3 regions of the Colwellia sp. BRX10-4 genome follow, and region 1 is predicted to be linked to each of the others. Evidence: predicted binding sites of a transcription regulator. Region 1 holds the regulator's gene; each other region holds the start of a gene.
What was found. The regulator LexA, encoded in region 1, represses DNA repair genes until DNA is damaged. The targets are predictions, from matches to a motif close to TACTGTATNNNNATACAGTA.
Positions count from the first base shown of each region.

Region 2: a site for LexA is predicted at 1,541-1,560, ahead of H4J67_RS03915 (DNA recombination protein RmuC). Genes of this name have one in related genera too.
Region 3: a site for LexA is predicted at 1,871-1,890, ahead of H4J67_RS17465 (LexA family transcriptional regulator). Genes of this name have one in related genera too.

Region 1 is NZ_JACGVZ010000007.1:26,633-29,925, forward strand. Features, by position in the region: gene H4J67_RS07775 (alpha/beta fold hydrolase) at 285-1,103, shown strand; gene lexA (transcriptional repressor LexA) at 1,180-1,815, shown strand; gene coxB (cytochrome c oxidase subunit II) at 2,385-3,293, shown strand, end outside.
Region 2 is NZ_JACGVZ010000002.1:340,490-343,782, reverse strand. Features, by position in the region: gene H4J67_RS03915 (DNA recombination protein RmuC) at 46-1,398, opposite strand; gene H4J67_RS03910 (TIGR02922 family protein) at 1,624-1,842, opposite strand; gene H4J67_RS03905 (fumarate hydratase) at 1,974-3,293, opposite strand, start outside.
Region 3 is NZ_JACGVZ010000029.1:39,225-42,517, forward strand. Features, by position in the region: gene H4J67_RS17455 (endonuclease/exonuclease/phosphatase family protein) at 1-970, opposite strand, end outside; gene H4J67_RS17460 (PolC-type DNA polymerase III) at 1,137-1,751, opposite strand; gene H4J67_RS17465 (LexA family transcriptional regulator) at 1,903-2,316, shown strand; gene H4J67_RS17470 (Y-family DNA polymerase) at 2,304-3,293, shown strand, end outside.

The DNA of each region.
Region 1 (3,293 bases):
TCGTTTTGTTTTTTGAATGTATGTAGTTACTGGCAAAGTTAGATAGATTAATGATTATCAATATCTACCAGACAACTAATATAAAATGTTAATATCGTATAGCTTCCTATAACTATCTAACGAGCCACGCGAGAAGCTTATCTAAATAATGGCATTACACTTGTTATTGCTTGAAGTATTGTTGGAGAAAAGCATTTTATATTTGTGGCAGCTGAAAATATATTGTTTAACATGATTAGAGTATCAATAATGAACGTTCAACATAAAAATGATGGAGCGCAGCTATGAATGAAAAAATTACAGCACTTAAGTCAGAATTAGCACTCCTTAAGGAACAATTTGCTAGAAAAATTACTGATGCAGAAATTCGTTTAAAAAATATGATTGAACAAGAAAGCCTAGATACTTCGGTTGAACGTGGCTATAAAATTCAAGCTTCTTTTGAAGAGCCCGTAGATTCTTTATCTAATGGTGAATGTGTAATTTTACTGCATGGGCTTGCACGTTCCGCTAACTCGATGAAAGCTATTGAAAAACGATTGTTAGCAGAAGGTTATTTTGTGATAAATATCAACTACCCTTCTAGGGATTATTCGATAGAAGAGTTGGCTGAAAAAGTGATTTCTAAAGCGCTATTAATTTGTGAAAATCGTCAAGTTAACTTTGTTACCCATTCAATGGGCGGTATATTAGTTCGCCAATATTTAAGTATGCACAAAATACCTAATTTACATAAAGTCGTGATGCTGGGCCCACCAAATAATGGCAGTGAAGTCGTTGATAAACTTAAAAATACACCTGGCTTTAGTTTTATAAATGGTGATGCGGGTATGCAATTAGGTACTGGCGAATTCAGTGTCCCTAGTAACCTTGGCAATGCTAATTTTGATTTGGGTGTTATTGCCGGTAATCAAAGTATTAATTGGATATTATCAACACTTATTCCTGATAAAGATGATGGTAAAGTTTCGGTTGCTAGTACCAAACTTGATGGTATGAATGATCACATTGAAATGGAAACGACCCATCCATTTATGATGAAAAACGAAAAAGTTATCGAACAAGTTATCCATTATCTAAAATCAGGGAGTTTTCAAAAATAATTCGGCTAGAAAACTTGCCTTTACTAATGACCTGTATATACTCACAGTAACAACTGTGTAAATTTACAGGCCCCCTATGCTAAATGAAATCAGCGAATTACGCCCTCTAACGAACCGACAACAACAAGTTTTTGATCTGATCAAAGACAAGATAAGCGATACGGGCATGCCACCAACGCGTGCTGAAATAGCCAAGTTTTTTGGCTTTAAATCAGCAAATGCAGCCGAGGAACATTTAAAAGCTTTGGCTAAAAAAGGCTATATAGAAATGTTACCAGGTACTTCTCGCGGCATTCGGTTGACTGAGAAGTTAATGGAAGAAGCCGGTTTACCGTTAATCGGCAGAGTTGCTGCAGGTGAACCTATTTTAGCTGCAGAGCATGTTGAAGATCATTATAAAGTAGACGGTAATTTGTTTCATCCAGCCGCTGATTACTTATTGAGAGTTAATGGCGAAAGCATGAAAAACATTGGCATACTTGATGGTGACTTGTTAGCAGTTCATCAAACGACCGATGTACAAAATGGCCAAGTAATTGTTGCTCGTGTCGAAGAAAATGTTACGGTTAAACGTTATAAAAGAGAAGGTAATATCGTTTACTTACATGCTGAAAATGATGATTTCTCTCCTATAAAAGTTGATTTGTCTGACCAAGAGTTTAATATTGAAGGGTTAGCTGTTGGCGTTATTCGCTCGGCAGACTGGATGTAATTAAGTTAATCTTTTTAATAAACTTAGTGGTAACGAACTAAGTCAATTTATCTAACAAATACGCTATTAAATAAGTCAAACCGATCCGTTAACTTTAGTCTATAACATAGGCTAAAGTTTGCTTTTATACCCTTTCGTATTCTTTTCATGCAAACCTTCCTCTTTCCTAAGAATAATTTTCATTCTAAACCCCATTCAAACAACTTTATCTTTTTCTGATTAAAAAATAACCACTATCAATTTTTGTAATACGCGTAGTTATACTTAGCTGTTTATTTTTAATACTACGGCTACAGCCCTTTGTTATTAGGCATTATTTTATATTAGAGTTGATACTCTATTGTTTTTATTGGTTTTTATTTTAAAATAGCTCGATTTTTAAATTGACCCAGATCAACTTTTAAGTAATTCTAGTTTGGAATGTGTACAAATATAAATATAAGGCGATGTTTTCGACGCTAACTGGTTGATAACAAAATCGCTAAGAAAATAATAAAAATCCGTACTAAAGGATGTGTTTTGTCCTAGGTATCAAGTTTTAAACTTTTATAGGGTGAAGGAGATGTCGTGTGAAAAGACGTAACCTAGGTTGGCTGTTGTTGGGGAGTGTTCTTTCCAGTTCAGCTTGGGCAGATATGCAATTAAATCTGACCAAGGGTGTAACAGAAGTAAGTAGAGATGTTTATGATCTACATATGCTCGCAATGTATATATGTGTAGCAATCGGTGTGGTTGTTTTTGGTGCTATGTTTTGGTCAATGGTTTTCCACCGAAAATCCAAAGGGGCTAAATCAGCAGATTTTCATGAAAGTACAAAAGTAGAGATTCTCTGGACAGCAATTCCCATTGTCATTCTTATCGCTATGGCTGTACCAGCAACGAAAACACTGATCGAAATGGAAAATAACGACGATTCTGACGTTACCATTCAGATCACAGGTTCTCAGTGGAAGTGGCATTATAAATATTTTGATCAAGATATTGAGTTCTACTCCGTTTTATCTACGCCAAGACCACAGTATGAGACACAAGAAGGTAAACACCTTAGTGTTGATGCCGGCGACAAAGTCAAAGGTGAAAATTATTTACTCGAAGTTGATAAACACCTTGTCATTCCAGTTAATAAGAAAGTAAGATTTTTAATCACTTCTGACGATGTTATTCATGCCTGGTGGGTACCTGCTTTTGCAGTAAAACAAGATGCTATCCCAGGATTTATTAATGAAGCATGGACAAAAGTTGACGAGCCTGGGCTATACCGAGGTCAGTGTGCTGAGCTTTGTGGTAAAGATCACGGTTTTATGCCTATTGTTGTCGAAGTAAAGTCTGAAGCTGATTATGCTCTTTGGCTCGATGAGCAACACGAATTTAATGCGCAAGCTGCTGCTGCTGAGAAAGCGTCTCTTAACGCTTCCGCATCAATGGATGAACTGATGACTTTGGGTGAAACTACCTATGTTGCCTACTGTGCTGCCTGT
Region 2 (3,293 bases), on a different contig from region 1:
ACTCCTTAGATTAAGTTATCACTAAAGGGTAGAGAAGCAATCAGGTTAAACAACAGGCAGAGCTTGCTCATTATCTATTTTACTGTCTGCACCAGTGGGCTTTTCATCACTATCATTTTTCAACTCAACCTGTTCAATTTTATCAAAGCGTGACGATATTTTATCTGCCGAGGTATGAATTTGTTTTACGTCACTCGCTGCTTGGTCTATGTGCTTTGCTAAATTGGCAAAACGAGATTTAAAACGACTAAAGTCTTGCGATAAGTGTGAGAGATGCGCTTGAATAACATGTATTTGCTTACGAGTAGCTTCATCTTTTAGTACTGAGCGTGACGTTGTTAATATAGCCATTAGCGTGGTAGGCGATGCCAGCCATACTCGCTTTTTATTGGCGTAATCAACTAAATCACCTTGGTGTGCATGAATTTCAGCAAAGATAGCTTCTGCAGGAATAAACATAATAGCCCCGTCGGCGGTTTCTTTTTCAATCAAGTATTTAGAACTAATATCATTAATATGCTTTTTTATGTCGAGTTTAAACTGACGCTCTGCCGATTTTCGGTCATGCTCCCCTAGCTGGTTATCCAGCATTTTCTTATAGTTTTCTAAAGGGAACTTAGAGTCGATAACGACATTACCGGTTGGCTCAGGTAAGAATAAAATACAATCAGCAATTTTTCCATTTGATAAAGTGTGCTGTAAAGAAAAGTTTTGCTCGGGGATGACGTTGCGAATTAAACTGTTAAGCTGAACTTCGCCAAAAGCCCCCCGTGAACGCTTATCACTTAATACTTCTTGTAAGCTGACTACGTTTGAGGAAAGTTCCGTGATCTTCTTTTGCGCGTCATCAATCAAGGCAAGACGTTGCAAAATATCATTAAAGGTTTTTGTTGTTTTCTCAAACCCTTCTGCTAAACGTTTTTCTACTTGCCCGCTGATTTCTTTTAAGCGGTTATCGGTAGAGACAGTTAATCCATCAATACGTTTGGCCATTTGCTCACTCGATGCTTGCAATGACTTAGTTAACTCTTCACGGCTAATGTGCGTCACTCGATTTAAGTGTTCAACAAGTTGATCAACCGATTTTAGCTGATTCTGATTAAAAACGACTTGGTGCTCGTGTAATGCGCGGTGTAACTTTTCACTACTTGCATGTAAACTCGATGATTGCTTCTCACCTTGCTCAGCATGTTGGTACAACAACTTAATTTTAAAATCAGAGATTTGTTGTTCGAAATAAGTCTTTAACTCAACTTGTTGGTTTGCCAATTGTTGATGATTAAAGCTAGTTTGCTGTTGTTGTTGCTGTTGGTATTTATTTGAGACTTCACTATCAACGGTTAATTTTTCAAACAATAGCTGTGACTTTTCATCTTGCAGAAACAACTGTAGTGACATTTTTTTTATTTTAAAAAAAACTATAAAACTTATTAAAAAGCACAATACCAATAAAATAATGTTGAACAGCATAAAAATTTCGGTAGGAATTTTTTCTAAAAAAACAAGGAATTCGTCGATAGGCATAAAATCACATCAGCAACACTGTAAATATTATCAGTATTAAACCATAGAAATATACTCAGGTTAAGTTTATTCTAAGCTTGTTCATCAACAAGTCCATATTTAATAATCATTGATAAGATGAATGCGATCGCCAACTTTATTAAGAATGGTTATTTCTCCATCACACACAGCAACAATCGATTTATCTTCTTTAAATTTTTCCGGAATAATGACACGTCCACTGGCATTTTCTGCAAATTGTCCAATAAAGTGCATTAACTCAAGTGAATCCTCATTATAATAAATAATAGTAACAGTGCGAAGGTTAGTGTTAGTCATAGTTAATGTTTTTAATACTTAATTTTAATAATGTTCTATTAGTATAGACGAAAATAATCAACTTACTATCATCAATAAAAAAAGCGCCCTAAGGCGCTTGTTTTAAAATTAGTAGCTTACACAAGCATCAATTAATTTTTTGATTTGGCATCCTGCACTTCAATCTTAGCTTTCCAAATAGCAGGGCCCGTGACGTGAACCGATTCTCCTTGGCTATCAACAGCTACCGTTACCGGCATATCTTCAACTTCGAATTCGTAAATAGCTTCCATCCCCATATCTTCAAAAGCAACAACTCTTGCTTTTTTAATGGCTTTCGATACTAAGTATGCAGCACCACCAACGGCCATTAGATAGACTGATTTATGATTTTTGATGGTTTCAACGGTCTCGGCACCACGTTCAGCTTTGCCGATAGTGCCAAGTAGGCCTGTTTCAGAGAGCATCATTTCTGTAAATTTATCCATGCGTGTTGCTGTCGTTGGGCCAGCTGGACCCACAGCTTCATCGCCAATAGCATCGACAGGACCTACGTAGTAAATAAACTTGTCAGTAAAGTCTACCGGTAACTTTTCACCCTTGGCTAGCATATCTTGAATACGTTTATGAGCAGCATCACGTCCGGTTAAGATAGTCCCGCTCAGTAATACAGTTTCACCGGTTTTCCAGCTACTGATATCGGATTTTTTCAAGGTATCAACATTAACACGACGCACGTTTTCACCGACTTCCCAGGTTATTTCTGGCCAGTCTTCTAATTTTGGTGGTGTTAAGTTAGCTGGACCAGAACCATCTAAGTGAAAATGGACATGACGCGTTGCCGCACAATTGGGTATCATCACCACAGGTTTTGATGCCGCGTGGGTAGGTGCTGACATAATTTTAATGTCTACAACTGTCGTTAAACCACCGAGACCTTGTGCGCCAATACCTAATTTATTAACACGTTCAAAAATTTCTAGACGCAGTTTTTCTTCGGCTGTTTCAGCACCACGGTCAATAAGATCTTGAATATCTACCGGTTCCATTAAACTTTCTTTAGCAAGTACCCCTGCTTTTTCTGCTGTTCCACCGATACCTATGCCTAACATTCCCGGAGGACACCAACCTGCGCCCATTGAGGGCAGTGTTTTTACTACCCAGTCAGCAATTGAATCACTAGGATTTAACATCACCATTTTTGATTTATTTTCACTACCACCGCCTTTCGCTGCAATCATAATATCGACGCCACCACCGGCAACCATATCGATATGAACAACCGATGGTGTATTATCTTTAGTATTAAGACGCGCGCCAGCGGGGTCTTTTACAATAGAAGCGCGCAATGGGTTGTCTGGGTTTAAGTAAGCTCTGCGAGTACCTTCATCAACCATTTGCTGAACCGTTAAGTCAGTTTTGTCCCACTGAACATCCATACCCACTTTTACAAAGCAAGTCACTATGCCGGT
Region 3 (3,293 bases), on a different contig from region 1:
TGCCATGATCGGTACTTTCGCCATCTCGCTCAAAGATAGGATTAATTAAATGTCGATCATACGTGTCATACGCACTGACCTGATAAAGACTATCGTGATAACTAGCGTCAAAATCACATGATAATAAGATATAATCAAGTACTGAGCTGCTCGCACCAAAATAATGTGTCGGAGTGCGCTGTATTTTTTCTTCTTGAAGAGTCTCATTTGTCACTGCAACTTGAAATAAATCCCAAGCATCTTGCAAGCAATATTTAGCAAGATAGGCATCACGCTCAATGGCCGAGACAAACCTTAGGGTGTTAGTCAGTAGATGACTTAGCACACCATCAGTTAAGGTATTGTTGAAGTCCCCCATTAATACCATTGGCTGGCCGGTAGCCTCACGCCGCGCTATGATTTCAATCATTAATAACGTCGCTTCACTGCCACGTTGTATCGTTGAGCCCCAACCACCTGCCACTTGTGCTTTTAGGCTTTCAATAATGGTTTGCTCTGGCGTGCGACTTATATTTTTATCATCGACTTCAATCATAGAGCGCTTAGATTTAAAGTGCACAACATAACAATCACAGTTACCCATATGAGGCACATCAACCGTTGCCCTTAACACTTTTCGGCTAAAAGAGAATTTATCGGTTAAACCTAATGATAGTGCAAGCTCAGTGTTTGCTTCTACCGCGGCAACTTCAACAATAGGGTAACGAGATGCAATGGCGACAACAGGACGTTTGTAAATAAAATCATCTATCACTTGAGGTTCATCAACCACAGCAAAATAACAATAGCCCTGCTCTGCAACTAATTGCTCTAGAGACTCGGGACTAAAGACTTCTTGAAAGCCAATAATGTCAGGTTGAAATTCACGTAAATATTCAGCAATCCAATGTTGCTTTTTACGCCACTGCTCAGCACTATAAATTCGTTCAAATTCATAGAAAGCATTGGGCGGCTCAAGATAATTAAACAAATTAAAGGTCGCTATTTTAAGCTGTAAATTTGATACCGCTACAGAAGGCAGTGTGGGATCTATTTCTTCTGGGGCTTTTTTATCTGGATAGTCGATAATATTAACTCTAATAAACGTTGAACGAAGAGTATACCTGAGATAAAAAATTAAAAACCAACAAGATAAATTACCATTTAGTTAACAGCTTACTTACGTCATTTTTTGCTGTCTTTGATAACTTCTGTATTAATGCAAAAGGTACAAACTCGTGGTTAATTTTTTCTTCGATATCATCAAGCATCAACAACCACAATTTTGCCGTCATCTCAGCATCAAATAACGCCCGATGAAAAGCCCCATCTGATGGAATATTTTTATAACGAATCAGCGTACCTAATTTATGATTAGGCGCATCTATATTTATTCTGCGCGAGACAAGTAATGAACAAATAAATTGCCCAAAATATTTTCGATTAATGTTATTAAGCTCAGCGTTCAGGAATTTTTGATCAAAAGACGCATTATGGGCAAGTAAATTATCGTCACCCAGAAAATCGGTAAATTGTGCCATCACTTCACCACAAGAGCCGACATTAGCAAGCATTTGATTAGATATTCCGGTGTATTGCTCAATAAAACCACTGATCCTAAAACCAGGATTCATTAATGATTGAAATTTATCGGTAACTTTACCGTCTACAATTCTAACCGCACCTATCTCTATCGCTCTATCACCTTGATTGGGTGATAATCCTGTGGTTTCAAAATCAAGTACCACTAACGAATTGGCATTTTCATGCATCTAAGTTAACCCTATAAATTTATGCAGCGCTGATTTTAACGGCTCTATTTCAAAATGAAAGTAATCATTACTCGTAAGCAATGTTAAATTATTCTGTTCAAGAATCAACTTAGAAACTATACTGTATAAAAACACAGTTGAGATTTAAGTAATGAAAGTTATTCCTATTTACATTGAAGCAGGTATTTCAGGGTTTGAATCACCCGCAGCCGAATATAAAGAACTGGGGTTATCACTAGATAAACTCCTTATTAGGCATCCTAATGCCACATTTATTGGCCAAGCATCTGGCGAGTCCATGCAGGGTGTGGGCATTTTTGATGGTGATTTACTTATTGTTGATCGTTCACTCACCGCCAGAAATGGTGATGTCATTGTGGCAAATTACAATGGTTGCTTTGTCTGTAAGTTGATTGATAAAAAGCAAGCTCGGCTGTTATCAGCGTCTAAAGATTTTGCGCCAGTTAGCATCAAGCCCGGAGACGACTTTCAATTAGAAGGTATTGTTACTCGCTCTATTCGACTCCATCATCAAGCTCCTGAATTAACCGCATGTATGCATTAGTTGATGCTGTATCTTTTTATGCCAGCGCAGAAAAAGTCTTCGACCCGAGCATAAGAAACAAGCCCGTTGTTGTTTTAACGAATAACGATGGCTGCATTTGTGCTGTTTGTCCTATTGCTCGACGGCTGGGTATTCCAAAATTCACTCCCTATTTTCAGATAAAAGACTTACTACATAAGCATGGTGTAGTGGTACGCTCTTCCAACTACGAGTTATATGCTGACTTAAGTGAAAGAATGATGAATGTTATTGCGAGATATTGTGATGACCAATATATTTACTCAATTGATGAGTCATTTTTACATTTTAAAAACTATAGTGGCGTTATTAAAGATTGGCACCAATACGGCCATGAAATAAGACGTGCTATTTGGAAAGAAACCCGGCTACCGGTGGGTGTTGGCTTTGGTACAACATCAACCTTAGCTAAAGCAGCAAATCATGCAGCTAAAAAACTTGACGGTTACCAGGGTGTTGCCATTATTGATAACGCGCAAAGTGCGAAAGAAATATTAGAAAAAATGGCAGTAAATGAGGTTTGGGGTATTGGTAATAAAATATCTCATCGACTAAAACAGCAAAATATTAGCACGGCTTATCAGTTATCAATGCAATGCCCTAAGATTATGCGCAAGCAATTTAGTGTTGTCACTGAGCGTACGGTTAACGAATTAAAGGGGATTAGCTGTTTAAGCTGGGATGATGTAAAAGCACCTAAACGGGAAATATTCTCTACACGTAGTTTTGGTCAACGTATTGTCGATATACATACATTACAAGCAGCCTTAACCACCCATAGTACGATAGTCGCTAAAAAAGTAAGACGTCAGTCTTCACTTATAAAAAAACTGCTCGTGTTCGCTTCAAGCTCACCCCATGATAAAAATTATTACAAACAAACAATGGTTTATACTTTTCCCTTAGCAACAGATAATAGTTGTGATATTGCTACAGCGGTCAGTTTAATACTCGCTGAA